Regions from separate parts of the Brevibacillus sp. 1238 genome, predicted to be linked through region 1. Evidence: riboswitches for the same ligand, from Rfam matches in the RefSeq annotation. Region 1 holds a riboswitch; each other region holds the start of a gene.
The links. Region 1 has a riboswitch for S-adenosylmethionine ahead of M2298_RS16555 (pyridoxal phosphate-dependent aminotransferase). Riboswitches for the same ligand answer to the same signal wherever they lie in the genome.

Region 1 (3,203 bases):
CGTCGTGCGCGAAAGCGAGACTGGTGAACTGATCGTTCGCGAACTGCCCGGCTACGTCAATCGCCGGCACATTTGCCTCGTCTATCGCCAGGACGACATCATGCCTTATCCGGTCCAGAGCTTCATCCGGTTTTTGCAGCATCAACGCCCGCACGCAAAAAGCCCCTCTCCGCTGTAAAAGGGAAAGGGGCGATTATGTAAATCAAATAGCTATTCTACGCGATGCGAACAACACGAGCCTTTTCTGCTTGCGGCAAGAAAGACAAGTCTACGTGTCCGCGTGCTTCATCCAGTCCGATGTCCTCTGCCAAAAGCAGCGCTTCTTCCTGGAAAGTCGGCGTACAGCTTCCTTCGTTCAGCTCACAGAGACGCTTCAAACGCTTCAAGCGATCCGCGCATTTCTCTGCACGCATGCATTCATTGGTCAGCTCACATACATTTACATGGCGCGCATCTGCGATCATGCTGATATCATCTACGTGCACAATCAGCCGCTTGCCTTCTTCTGTGACGAATCCGATCGAGCAAAAATGCGCACCTGACATTTCCAAACGAGTGAGAACCGCATTGGCAAAAATCTCTCCCGTGCGCAGTCGAACCTGAGCTGCTTCAATGGCTCCACCGATCTTCCGCTCGTTGGCGATCACCGTATACATGTCCGTGTAACCGTTAATCTGATAGCGCATAGTACCCTCCCGCTCTTGCTGAGATCAATTATCATTACCATCCTATAATGAAAATCATTATCTGTCAACGGTGAGAATGATTTTTATTCGCCTTGCCTGTCTTGGTTTCCAAAAACGCATGGCCCTTACATTTTACCCAGAAAATCTCCTGCTATTCCCCTGATTTCCAAACAAAAACCGCACTTTCTCATGCAGGAAAGTGCGGTCCGTTCTCATCCTATTTGATATTGGCAAACAGTCCCAATTTCTCAATGCGCTGTACCGCTTCCGCCAGACGTTCTTCACTCGACAACAGCGCGGCGCGAACGTATCCTTCCCCGGTAGGGCCGAAGCCGTCACCGGGAGCAACGACGACATGCGCTTTTTCCAGGAGCAAATCGGAAAACTCGATGGAAGTGAATCCGGCTGGAACCGGAAGCCAGGCAAAAAACGAGCCTTGGGACGGCGGCGCTTGCCAGCCGATGCGGTGCAGATTGGAGAACAAGGCGTTGCGTCTGCTTTCGTAAACAGCCACCAAATCCCGAACGCATTGTTGCGATTCGGTCATCGCGGTTACCGCGGCCATTTGCACAGCACCGAACAGGCTGACGAAATAATGATCCTGAATCAAATTGATCAGTCTCACCAGCTCGCGGTTGCCGACCATCGCCCCTACGCGCCAGCCAGCCATGTTGTACGTTTTGGACAAAGTGTAAAACTCGACACCGACCTCTTTTGCCCCTGGCACCTGCATGAAGCTGACCGGCTTTTTGCCGTCGTAGCTGATCGCGCCGTAGGCAAAGTCGTGGCAGACGACGATCTCATGCTTGCGGGCAAATTGAATCGTTTCCTCGTAAAATTCAAACGGCGCATTCACCGCTGTCGGGTTATTCGGATAGTTCAAAAACATCAGCTTGGCCCGATCCAAATCGGCTTGCGGAATTTTGCTGTAGTCCGGCAAAAACTGATTTTCTGCTGTCAGCGGCATCATCGACATCCGACCATTGACGACCGCCACACCCGACCAGTAATCCGGATAGCCCGGGTCCGGTACGAGCGCGACGTCGCCTGCGTTCATCAGCACCTGGCAAATTTCCACCAGTCCTGTTTTGCTGCCGAACAAAACCGCTACTTCTTCTTCCGGATCAAGGTCTACGTCAAATTGTTGTTTGTACCAGTGCGCAACAGCCTGCTTCAGTTCCAGTCGGCCGGAAAAAGGCGGGTACTTGTGGTGAAGCGGGTTGGCTGTATGTGCTTGCAGCGCTTCTACGATGTGGGGAGGAGTCGGCAAGTCCGGGTTTCCCTGCCCCAGGTTGATCACATCGTGCCCGTTGGCGATGACTTTATTTACTTTCGCTACCAGCGTCGCGAAAAATTGGGTTGGCAGTCGGTCAATCATGTCGGAAGGTTGGATACGCATTTCTCTTCAGTTCCTTTCTTTTCGCCCATACAGCAAAAACCCCCTTTTTCCGTACAGAAAAAGGGGGAGATCAGCTTGGTCACGTCCTTATCTGTCAGGAATGCTCCTGCTGGAATTGGCACAGCATCTGCATCGCTACACGCGCAGATCCGCTGCCGGGCTTCATAGGGCCAGTCCCTCCGCCTCTCTTCATAAGTAAATCACACGGAATATACTGTTTTTAATCTTCTTCATACTACATTGCCTGCTCTCGGCGTGTCAAGATGCTTCCCCGCAGACGCTCGCCTTTTTTCGCTACATCTTTTCTGCGGTTGGCACAGCCACCTTTTGACGGCGATTCAAAAACGTTGTGTGGAAGGCGAAAAACGCCACGGACAAGAGCGCAAGCCCTGCCATGATGTACAAAAGCCCTTGCGCCTGGAAGTGCTGGAAAATGATCGCGCCGAGCAACGGTCCGAGCATCCGCCCTGCCGAGCCTGTTCCCGCGATCAGCCCTTGAATAAAGCCTTCACGTCCTGCTGGCGTAATTTGTGCGGCTACGGCAGGAACGGCTGGCCAGACGAGCATTTCGCCCAACGTCATGATAAACATTGCGGCGACGAAGCCCGCATAGGAGGTCGACTGCGACAAAATCAGCATCGACAAGGCAAAGACGTAGGAGCCGAGCAGCATTTGCGCTTTCAGCGTGCGAGCAAAGCGGCGAATGACCCAGGCGATCAGCGGTTGACCAAACAGGATCAAGCCGCCATTCAGCGTCCACAGCAAGCTGTACTGGCGCAAGGAGATGCCCAAAGATTGCATGTAAGTCGACAACACCGTCGTCCATTGCACGTACACAATCCAGCTGATCAGCAAGCCGCTGCACAAAAACAGCAAGGCTCCCCAAACCACTTTTCGCGTTGGCTGAAGCTCTCCTGCGCCATGTGCGCCAAGCTGTCCGTCAGCATCGGTCTTGCTCGTGTCCGACTCGCCCGCTGGCGAAGCAGGCAGTGGCCGATTCTCCGCCGCTTTCAGATGGCGCGGCAAAAAGATCACGAAGATGGCGAGAACGATCATTTGCGTGAGTGCGTTCCCGAAAAAGGTCCAGGAAAACGATACGCTCGCCAAAAGTCCGCCCA
Region 2 (3,203 bases), on a different contig from region 1:
CCGACGACGGATGCCAAGAGCAGCAAGGCTGTGATCGAAGTGTATGAGGCCGGGAAAAAGGTGGACGAGGACTCGATTGCGATTGAGCCGAAAAAGACACCGGACAACAATCCGGAAGTAGACTACAGCATTGCGGGCACAGCTGTGCACGACATAAAGAAAAAGCAGATCGAACTGAAAGGTACCGTCAAGGGCTGGGACAAAAAGCAAAAGGCGAAGCTTTTCGCGATTAAACCAGACGGCAAGAAAAAAGAGATCAAGCCCAATGACAAGGGCGAGTACACGCTGGAATTGACGTACAAAGATCGCTCGTACACGGCCAAAGCGATTCAGCTTGAACTGTATGTAAAAGACAAGCTGGTCAAGCAAGCAGACATCGTCCTGAGCACGAAGGTCATCGTCGCGCCGCCTGAGCATGATGAGGATGAGAAGAAGCACAAGCATCCGAATGGCAAAGCGTACGGCTTCTGGAAGAAACACGATGGCAAATGGGACGATGACGATCGGGACGACGATGACCGCGATCGTGACGAAGATGACGACGATCGTGACAAAAAGAAAGACAAGTAGCTGCTGTTACGGCTGTTTGTAAGTCTGGACGTAATCGACCAGTTCGCGGATGTAGTCGCCGAGGATCGGGATCGAGAGAAATTGTGTCAGTAGCGAACCGAGCAGTGCGAGAACGATAGCAGTCCCAATCGTCAAACCAAGACCCCGGGCAAGACCTGCGAGGAAATTGATCCAGAGCAGCTTGCGCGGGGCTGTGTAATTTTGGATGACATCAGCAAGCCGGATATCCTCCAAAAACATGGCGATCTTATCCATGCGCTCGTTCATTTTCCGCACTTCCTGAAGCTCGTGGAGGACTTGATCTATTTTGTGCATGAGCCGATCTGTAGGCGTAGGAGCCACTTGTTTCAACCTCCTTGTTCCTGGAAGCATTGTTTTCTACCAGTTTAGGGAAAAAGCCGACCAGAATCAAGGCGGGGAGGAAAGGTTTGCCTCCGGCTTGCGGGAGGGGTACAATAGACGTACAAAAGTATACGAGGAGGCATCCGAATGGCTGAAACCGTATCCCAAACCTTATCGGAAGAACTGTTCGCGCTCCTGCAAAAAGAGCGCTTTGTGACGTTGGCCACAGTCGATCACGAGACAGGTGCGCCATCCGTCAGTTCCTTGTCCTGGACTTTTGCTGTGAACAGCGGACTCATCCGTTTTGCTGTAGACAGCCGCTCCCGCATTCTCGCCAATATCGCCAAAGAACCGCAGGTCGTGCTGCATTTGATCGGGGCAGGCTCTTCTTTTGCGATCAACGGGCGCGCCGAGCTAAAGGCAGAACGGCTGGAAGGGGTTCCCCTGAAGCTTGCGATGGCGGAGATTGCGATTGACTCTGTCAGAGACGTGATGTTTTACGGTTCGCGCATATCCGTAGAGCCTCAGTACGAAAAGACATACGACAAAAATGCCGCAGCGAAGCTGGACAATCAGGTCATGGACGCCTTGAAAAAAGCGTAGGCGCGGTTGTCACACTCTTGTGGAAAATCTTGTTGACAAGAAACAGCGCTATCCTTTAGTATTAGGTCATTCAAATTGAATAGCAAACTTCTTATCCAGAGAGGCGGAGGGACTGGCCCGATGATGCCCGGCAACCAATCACCTGTATGTTCGTTCATACGGGGAGATAATGGTGCTAATTCCTGCAGAGTTTTTTAACTCTGAAAGATGAGAAGGTCTTGCTTACGGCGACGTAAACAAAGCCTTCTTTCAGAGGAAAGGGGGCTTTTTTCATGCCCCTCGACATCATTGGAGGGAGAGAATTACGGTATGAGACTGGAAACAAAATTGATTCAGGCAGGCGTAGGCAAAGATGAGAAAACGGGTGCGGTGAGCTTCCCCGTCTACTACGCTACCGCTTATCGCCATCCGGCGCTGGGACAGAGCACAGGTTTTGACTATACGCGGACGGCGAATCCTACCCGTTCTGTTTTGGAAGAGACAATCGCTGAGGCAGAGGGAGGCGATGCCGGCTTTGCCTGCGCGTCCGGGATGGCGGCAGTCCATACGGTAATGGGGTTGTTTTCCCAAGGCGATCACCTCATCGTATCGCTCGATTTGTACGGCGGGACGTATCGCTTGTTTGAACAAGTGCTTTCCCGTTACGGGCTTGCTTTTACTTACGTAGATTTGCGCGATCTGGAAGCGGTGAACAAGGCGCTGCGCGCAGAGACGAAAGCGATTTTCGTCGAGACGCCGACCAATCCGCTCATGCAGATTACAAATATTCGTGAAATAACCAGCCTGGCCAAGCAACACGGGCTTTTGACGATTGTAGACAACACGTTCATGACTCCTTATTGTCAACGCCCGCTAGAGCTTGGGGCTGATGTGATTTTGCACAGCGCAACGAAGTATTTGGGCGGACACAACGATGTGCTGGCAGGGTTGATCGTTACAAAGGGCGAGGAGTTGTCGGAAAAAATCCGGTTTTTGCACAATTCGATCGGCGCCGTGCTGGGGCCGCAGGATAGCTGGCTTCTGGTGCGCGGCATGAAAACGTTGGCGCTGCGCATGGACAGACACCAGTCGAATGCGCTCGCGGTAGCGAAAAAGCTGAAAGAACATCCAGCCGTTGCCGAAGTGTTTTATCCCGGACTGGAAGAGCATCCCGGGCATGAGATTCAGGCGAGCCAGGCGAGCGGATACAGCGGCATGGTTTCGTTCCGGGTACGCTCCCAGGAGCAGGTGGGCTTGTTTCTGCAAAATTTGCGCGTCGTCTCCTTTGCGGAAAGTCTTGGCGGGGTAGAGTCGTTGTGTACGTACCCGGCGACACAGACTCACGCAGACATCCCTGAGGAAGTGCGGGCGTATGTCGGCGTGTGCGATCGATTGCTGAGGCTTTCGGTGGGGATTGAACATCCGGATGATTTGATCGCTGATTTGTTTCAAGCGTTGGATGCAAGTCTCGTCGTTGGGGGGGCTGTTCGATGAATTTCGCGACAAAAGTTTTGCATGGCTCCACAGGCATCGATCCGTTTACAGGTGCGTCGTCGGTTCCGATTTACCAGGCTTCCACTTTTCATCAGTTTGATATCGATCAGCCGGGCACATACGATTACGCCCGCTCGGGGAACCCGACGAGACATGCGCTGGAAGAAGCGATCGCCGCACTCGAAGGCGGAGCGCGCGGGTTCGCCTTTTCTTCC
Region 3 (3,203 bases), on a different contig from region 1:
CGGGAGAAGCCCGCTGTTTCGCTTTCTGTGTGTCGCTTTTCGTTACTCGTTTTTCGCTTTCCAGCTGTCGCTGCGTGTTCCTCGCTATCTTTTCGCTGCCGCTCGCAACTCGCCCTCCCTATCTCGGCAATGGTAGGGTACAATAACAGTAGTGATTTTTCCAATTTCATATGTGGGAACAGGTTCCTTGAGGTATATCGCCGCAAGGATAATAGGGAAGCTCGGTGCAAATCCGACACGGTCCCGCCACTGTAAGAGGGGAGTTTTGCGCATACAGGCCACTTGTCCAGACTTGGATGGGGAAGGCAGCGCCAGACGATGATCCCAAAGTCAGGAGACCTGCCTGTTTCGACGACACTGATGGACCTACGGGAGATAGGGAGGTGTTAGAGGACTCGCCATGACAGCAGGGGGACGAATACGTTTCTCTTTGCTTGCGCATTTTCTAACGATCGTATCGGTCGTCGGAAAATGCTTTTTTTGTTTGGGGGATTGGTGTGGTCTGTCGAAGGGGGCAACTTGTCTCGAAATTGATGCGATTAATCGAGGCGCTGGAGTAGCTTCGCGATAGAAGCGGCTAAAATCGAAAGAGCTGAGCTGAAGCTGCCTCTCGCTTGCAGCGGTTCGTCGAATGGACCAGGGCGTCTCGCGGTTGATCTACCTGTCAAAGAGGCTACGATGACTCGCGATTAAATTCAACTTGACTAGATCTTGTACGAATGTGAGGGATCGCAAGCTTGCGAACCGGAGCCTTTTTAAGGATATCGTTGCCAGATTGTCGCCGTGAAAAAGGAGGGAGTGGCGTGGTTCAGCTTTTCATATGTCCATGGTGCGGCTATGTTGAAGAAAAAGAGGTGCCAGAGGAAAGCGAAGCAGGAATCGTTACGTGCGCTTGCTGCAACATGGCAGAAGTGGAAAGTGTGTTTGCGCGTGGAAACGGCTGCTTTGCTGAGGGGGTTGCCGTTCTGTCTTCCTGCTTGCGAGTCTTGTCAGCAAACAAAAAGAATTGTGTTGACGAATGCATTGGAATTTCTTAGAATAGGCTCAATAGCAAATCATAGTTCTTATCCAGAGAGGTGGAGGGTCTGGCCCGATGAAGCCCGGCAACCGTTGCTTTTGCGACAAGGTGCCAATTCCTGCGGGACGTTTCGTCTCGATAGATAAGAAGCGGGTGCCTCGTAGCAGTCAAGACGAACCTTCTTCTTAGCGGAGAAGGTTTTTTGATGTATGAAAAAGTGGGAACGAGGCAAACATTTGCCCAATTTCAAAGACAAGAGAGAACTGACATCTAGCAAAGAACAAAAATTCATAGTTTTCTTTATCTAGAGAGGTGGAGGGACTGGCCCGATGAAGCCCGGCAACCGTTACGCAGTTTGTGACAAGGTGCCAATTCCTGCAGGACGAAAATCGTTCTGGGAGATAAGGAGAAGGACCTTGATGCCAAACCTTCTTCTTAGCAAGAAGGTTTTTCTTATTTTTCCAAAACATGACATGAGGTGGTAATAATGAGCGCAGGTGTAATCAAAGTAGGATTGCTGGGATTGGGAACAGTAGGGGGCGGCGTCATCAAAACGATTCGCTCGCAACAGGAGAAGCTGGCGCAGCGGTTGGGCAAACGGATCGAGATTGTCAAAGCATTGGTTCGCGATTCGGAAAAAGAACGGGCGGTTCAGGTTGATCCTGCGCTTTTGACTACCGATTTTGAGGATGTGCTAAAAAGCGATGTGGACATTGTCGTGGAGGTAATGGGCGGTGTCGAGCCTACGTATGATTACGTGCGTGCCCTGATTGAAAAAGGCTGCCATGTGGTAACGGCGAACAAAGAGCTGCTCGCCAAACGCGGCCCTGAGCTTGTCGATCTGGCTAACCAGCATCAGGTGCATCTGGCTTATGAAGCGAGCGTAGCTGGCGGGATTCCGATTTTGAGTGTGCTGCGGCAGTTTTTGCGCACAAATGACATCCAAGGAGTTCGCGGTATTCTCAACGGGACGACGAACTTCATCTTGACGAAAATGGAGGCGGAACAGCTCTCTTATCAGGAAGTGCTGAAGCAGGCGCAGGAGCTGGGCTATGCGGAAGCTGATCCGCGTTCGGATGTGGAAGGTTTCGATGCCATGTACAAATTGTACATTCTCGCGCAGCTTGTGTACGGGGAGTCGTTGCCGCTTGCGGATGTCGTGCGTAAAGGAATCGCCGATTTGTCTGCCGGACACATCCGGATCGCAAGCGAGCTGGGTTACCGGATCAAGCTGATTGCCCAGGCACAAAAAGCCGAGCAAGGCATCCGCCTATCGGTTCAGCCGACTGTGCTGCCCATTGCCCATCCGTTGGCGCAAATCCAGGATGCGTTCAATGCGGTGCAGCTCTCCGGGAACATCGTGGGCGACCTGTTGTTTACGGGCCGGGGTGCAGGCGAACTGCCGACCGCAAGCGCTGTCGTTGAAGATTTGGCTTACTTGTTGACCCAGCCATTTACGCCGCATCCTGTTTGGACAGAAAAAAATGCCGCGGCTCAGTTGGAGCAAGGGCAAGACGAACGGGTGCTGTGTTATTTGGAAGGCTCGTGTATCGCCGCCACACCTGATCGCGTGCTGCATTTCTTGCGGGAGGCTGGCGTGAACGTGACGAAATTGAAGGTGCAATTCGACTTGGGCGGTGTGCTGCGCGCGGGCTTGATCGTTACAGGTATTCGCGCAGAGCATGAGCAAGTGCTGAAAAGTGACTTCGGACTTTCCGTGCGCTGCTTCCCGCTGATCGAATCGGCATAGCTCGCAGTCTGTCTAGATCAGCGCTGATCCTTTCTACTTGCTTTTTTTATCCGAGAGCTGTTGATCGGTATCTGAAGGCCCGTTTTTCTGATTGCCGGGGAAGACGACTTTTTCCCATTTGGTCATGAAATAACTGCAGAGTATAATAAGGCCGATCGCCGATACGGTGATAATCAATCCGGTCATATGTGCCGCCTCCTTTTCGCTGGAAAAAGTGGTTCTACTATGGTCTACGAAAGCAATATGGAAAAGTTTCGCCAAAAAAGGCAACGGGCACGCCTCATTTATCATGAGCGTGCCTGTACGTGACCATCGGCTTCAATCTGAACGTTTTCCGACAGTGATTCGATTCGTTGCAGAAGCGCTGCCCCATCCGTGTCATTCATCGGTACCGCTCGTCCCAGCTCGGCATGGAACGGGAGCATCGTCAGTTCA
Region 4 (3,203 bases), on a different contig from region 1:
GGCTGCCATCCGTCGGCTTCCTTCTCCGTTGACCTGAATCGGAGCCGCTCCGTAATTCAGCTCGTGCTCCGCAAATCCCCATGCTTCTCCCGGCCCCAAGAGCAGGTAGCCGTCTTTTTGGTCTTCGTGCCTGGCTTCCACTCCGGTGTCCACTGCCAACCAGACCGTATCCTGGTTGGCGGAGCTGATGTAGCGGGAGATTCGCTCATAATACTGCTCGTACGTCAAAAAATCAGCAAAAGAGACAGCCAACTGGGCAACGGTTCCTTCGGGGAGCTTCTCCAAAGTCGTCCAGGCTGGCGTGCGCCAATGCGCCAGTTCGTCTGCGTCCGGTTTTTGCCCGCTTTGAAGCGGATAGCGGAAAAACAGCTTTTGCTCCCTCACTCCGTTGGTCCATTGCGGCTTGGCGTTGACGTTCCACAACACGTTGGTGCTTTCAAAGCGGCCTGCGTTTTTGATGTCCGCCCCTACTCGCTCGCGAAGCTCCATCTGGATGCTGCCGTACAGCAGTCCCACCTGCGCGCCGCTGCTGCCCACGCTGACACCCGGCTGCGTAAAATTGACCATGTCCTTCGCTACCCGGTGCAGATCATCGTGCATCGACGACCCTACCCATCCGTTGACGCCCAGAAATACCACGCCAATTACAAACGGGATGGCAAAAGCGTACACGGAACTGAGCAAGCGATTTTTCCATTTTCCCCGCCGGACAATCGCCCTCTGCTTCGCTTCGGAAAGCTGGCTGTGCCCGCCCTCGTCCAGCGCGTCGAGTTCCCGTGGTTGCTGCTCTCCTTCTTCGCCCAGCAAAAGCCGCTCCAGCCGCTCTGCGCATGCCTCATCGGCTGCCAGCTCCTCGCCAAGCCGCTTTGCTTCTTCCCCTGTCAGTTCCCCTCTCAAATAAGCGAGCAGCTTTTGCTCGCGATCATGACCGTTTTGGTGCGTCATGGCCCTTCCTCCTTCCACAGCTTCCGCATCTTTTGCCGACCGCGAAACAGCGAGCGTTTGACGTCCGCCAGTTCGATCTCCAACACCTCTGCCATTTCCGCGTAGGAAAATTGCATGGCTGACAGCAAAATGACCTGTCGTTGCTTGGGCGGCAATTGCTCCAGATGCGCATATGCCTCTTTCCACAATTCCTGAGCGACCAACAGTTCCGCCGGGTCGCTCGCGGATGCGTCCGGTCGTTCCGGCATCTTTTCCATGTAGTCGACCGGGCGGCGCTTTTGCTTGCGGTGCCAATCGATAAAAGCGTGGTAAGCGACCTTGAACAGCCATGGCCTGACCTTTTCGCCGCGGTAGTCTTCCAGGGAGGCATACGCCCGGAAAAAAACCTCCTGCGTCAAGTCCTCCGCATGCCTGGTATCGCGTGTCAGCCGGAAAAGGTAGCGGTATATGTCGTTTACGTGCATCTGGTACACATACTCCAAGCCTACTTTCCCAATGCCTCCACATCCCTTCTTTACGTACCACGCCCTCTAGCGAAAAAAGTTTCACTTCCGGCCACTTTTTCCCTCTCTGCAGAGAGCACATTCCGGCAAAAAACAAAGATTGACTCCGGACAACAGAAGTCATATCATGGGTGTAGCACACACGGCTGACTGGCCTGTGAACCACATAACTCTTATCGCGAGCTGGCTGAGGGACTGGCCCTATGATGCCCGGCAACCGGCGCTATTTTTTTCTTGAATAGCGAAACGGTGCTAATTCCAACGGATAAGAGTCGGTACGAGAAGCGGCATTGCTGCGTCTTCTGTCCCGACTACTGACCCGAGAGATGAGAGGAGACGAGACGTTTTTATAGTCGACAACCGCCTCCCCGCTCTGGGGAGGCTTTTTTACATGCCTGAAAGCTTCACGAAACTTTTCAAGCTGCCCAAGGAGGACTAGCATGAGTGATCAACGCATCCTCGTCACTTATTTGACGCAAGCCAAAGACTTACACAAAAAAGCAGCCGCCATCGCCGTTGGCATGACGGTCGGCTCCTGGACGGATTTGCCCGCAGCGAAGCAAGCTGAGCTGGCTCCTTATCTCGGGGAAGCCGTGAGCGCTACGCCGCTTGAGACATTGGAAAACGGCGAGACGCGCGGACTGATCACCGTCAGCTACCCGACGCGCAATTTTACGCACGACATTCCTTCGCTTTTGACCGGAATCTTCGGGAAACTGTCCATGGACGGAAAAATCAAGCTGGTGGACATCACTTTCCCTGAGTCGTTTCTACAAGCTTTTCCCGGACCAAAGTTCGGCATTGACGGACTGCGCGGACGTTTGGATGCACAAAACCGCCCGCTGTTGATGAGCATTTTCAAATCTTGCCTCGGTCTTCCCTTCGAAGATTTGAAGACGCAATTCCGGGCACAGGCGCTCGGTGGCGTCGATCTGGTCAAAGATGACGAAATCTTCTTCGCAGACGATCGCGCGCCGTTTTTGGAGCGTATCCGCGCCTTCAAGGAGATCGCGCAGGAGACAGAAGCGCAAACTGGCAAGCCTGTCCTCTACGCGGCCAACCTGACTGGCCCGATCAACGAGCTGAACGAAAAAGCAAAGCGTGCCGTGGAAGCTGGCGCAGATTGCCTGCTGTTCAACGTCCTCGCTTTTGGCTTCGATGCCTTGCACCGCCTGGCAGCCGATCCGGACGTCAACATCCCGATCATGGCCCACCCCGCTCTCGCTGGCGCTTACTATCCGTCGCCTGATTACGGGATCGCCACTCCGCTTTTGCTCGGCACCCTGATGCGAATTGCCGGAGCAGACCTGGTGCTGTTCCCGTCGCCATATGGCAACGTCGCCCTGGACAAAACAGAAGCGCTGCAACTGGCGACCAACTTGACCACTCCGCTGGAAGGCGTGCGCCGCTCGTTCCCGGTTCCATCAGCCGGCATCCATCCGGGACTCGTCCCGCAGCTTTATGCGGATTTCGGTCTGGACCAAATCGTCAATGCTGGCGGCGGCATTCACGGACATCCGGGCGGCGCTACCGCAGGGGCCAAAGCGTTCGTCGATGCAATCGCAGCAGTCACGGCTGGACACACCCTGGGAGAAGCGGCGAACCAATCGCCTGAACTGGCGGCAGCCCTGGAGAAATGGGGTGGCGCACGATGAGCAAAAAGCTCGTGCTGTTCTGCGATTTTGACGGAACGATTACGGAAAAAGACAACATCGTCGCGATTGTAAAAAAATTCGCTCCCCCTGAGTGGGAAGC

Region 2: it holds a riboswitch for S-adenosylmethionine, as region 1 does, so the genes downstream of both, M2298_RS07945 (aminotransferase class I/II-fold pyridoxal phosphate-dependent enzyme) here and M2298_RS16555 (pyridoxal phosphate-dependent aminotransferase) in region 1, are expected to answer to the same signal.
Region 3: it holds a riboswitch for S-adenosylmethionine, as region 1 does, so the genes downstream of both, M2298_RS08505 (homoserine dehydrogenase) here and M2298_RS16555 (pyridoxal phosphate-dependent aminotransferase) in region 1, are expected to answer to the same signal.
Region 4: it holds a riboswitch for S-adenosylmethionine, as region 1 does, so the genes downstream of both, M2298_RS12540 (2,3-diketo-5-methylthiopentyl-1-phosphate enolase) here and M2298_RS16555 (pyridoxal phosphate-dependent aminotransferase) in region 1, are expected to answer to the same signal.

Annotation. Positions count from the first base shown of each region.
Region 1 is NZ_JARXWC010000006.1:278,304-281,506, reverse strand. It holds gene M2298_RS16565 (LysR family transcriptional regulator) at 1-178, shown strand, start outside; gene M2298_RS16560 (hypothetical protein) at 216-686, opposite strand; gene M2298_RS16555 (pyridoxal phosphate-dependent aminotransferase) at 904-2,085, opposite strand; SAM riboswitch class I at 2,170-2,283, opposite strand; gene M2298_RS16550 (MFS transporter) at 2,380-3,203, opposite strand, start outside.
Region 2 is NZ_JARXWC010000003.1:77,927-81,129, forward strand. It holds gene M2298_RS07930 (hypothetical protein) at 1-570, shown strand, start outside; gene M2298_RS07935 (DUF5665 domain-containing protein) at 577-885, opposite strand; gene M2298_RS07940 (pyridoxamine 5'-phosphate oxidase family protein) at 1,060-1,515, shown strand; SAM riboswitch class I at 1,604-1,729, shown strand; gene M2298_RS07945 (aminotransferase class I/II-fold pyridoxal phosphate-dependent enzyme) at 1,825-2,988, shown strand; gene M2298_RS07950 (trans-sulfuration enzyme family protein) at 2,985-3,203, shown strand, end outside.
Region 3 is NZ_JARXWC010000003.1:196,106-199,308, forward strand. It holds cobalamin riboswitch at 164-361, shown strand; SAM riboswitch class I at 1,062-1,167, shown strand; SAM riboswitch class I at 1,316-1,426, shown strand; gene M2298_RS08505 (homoserine dehydrogenase) at 1,506-2,768, shown strand; gene M2298_RS08510 (hypothetical protein) at 2,802-2,954, opposite strand; gene M2298_RS08515 (CapA family protein) at 3,056-3,203, opposite strand, start outside.
Region 4 is NZ_JARXWC010000004.1:331,798-335,000, forward strand. It holds gene M2298_RS12530 (anti-sigma factor) at 1-945, opposite strand, end outside; gene M2298_RS12535 (sigma-70 family RNA polymerase sigma factor) at 942-1,418, opposite strand; SAM riboswitch class I at 1,619-1,720, shown strand; gene M2298_RS12540 (2,3-diketo-5-methylthiopentyl-1-phosphate enolase) at 1,889-3,103, shown strand; gene M2298_RS12545 (2-hydroxy-3-keto-5-methylthiopentenyl-1-phosphate phosphatase) at 3,100-3,203, shown strand, end outside.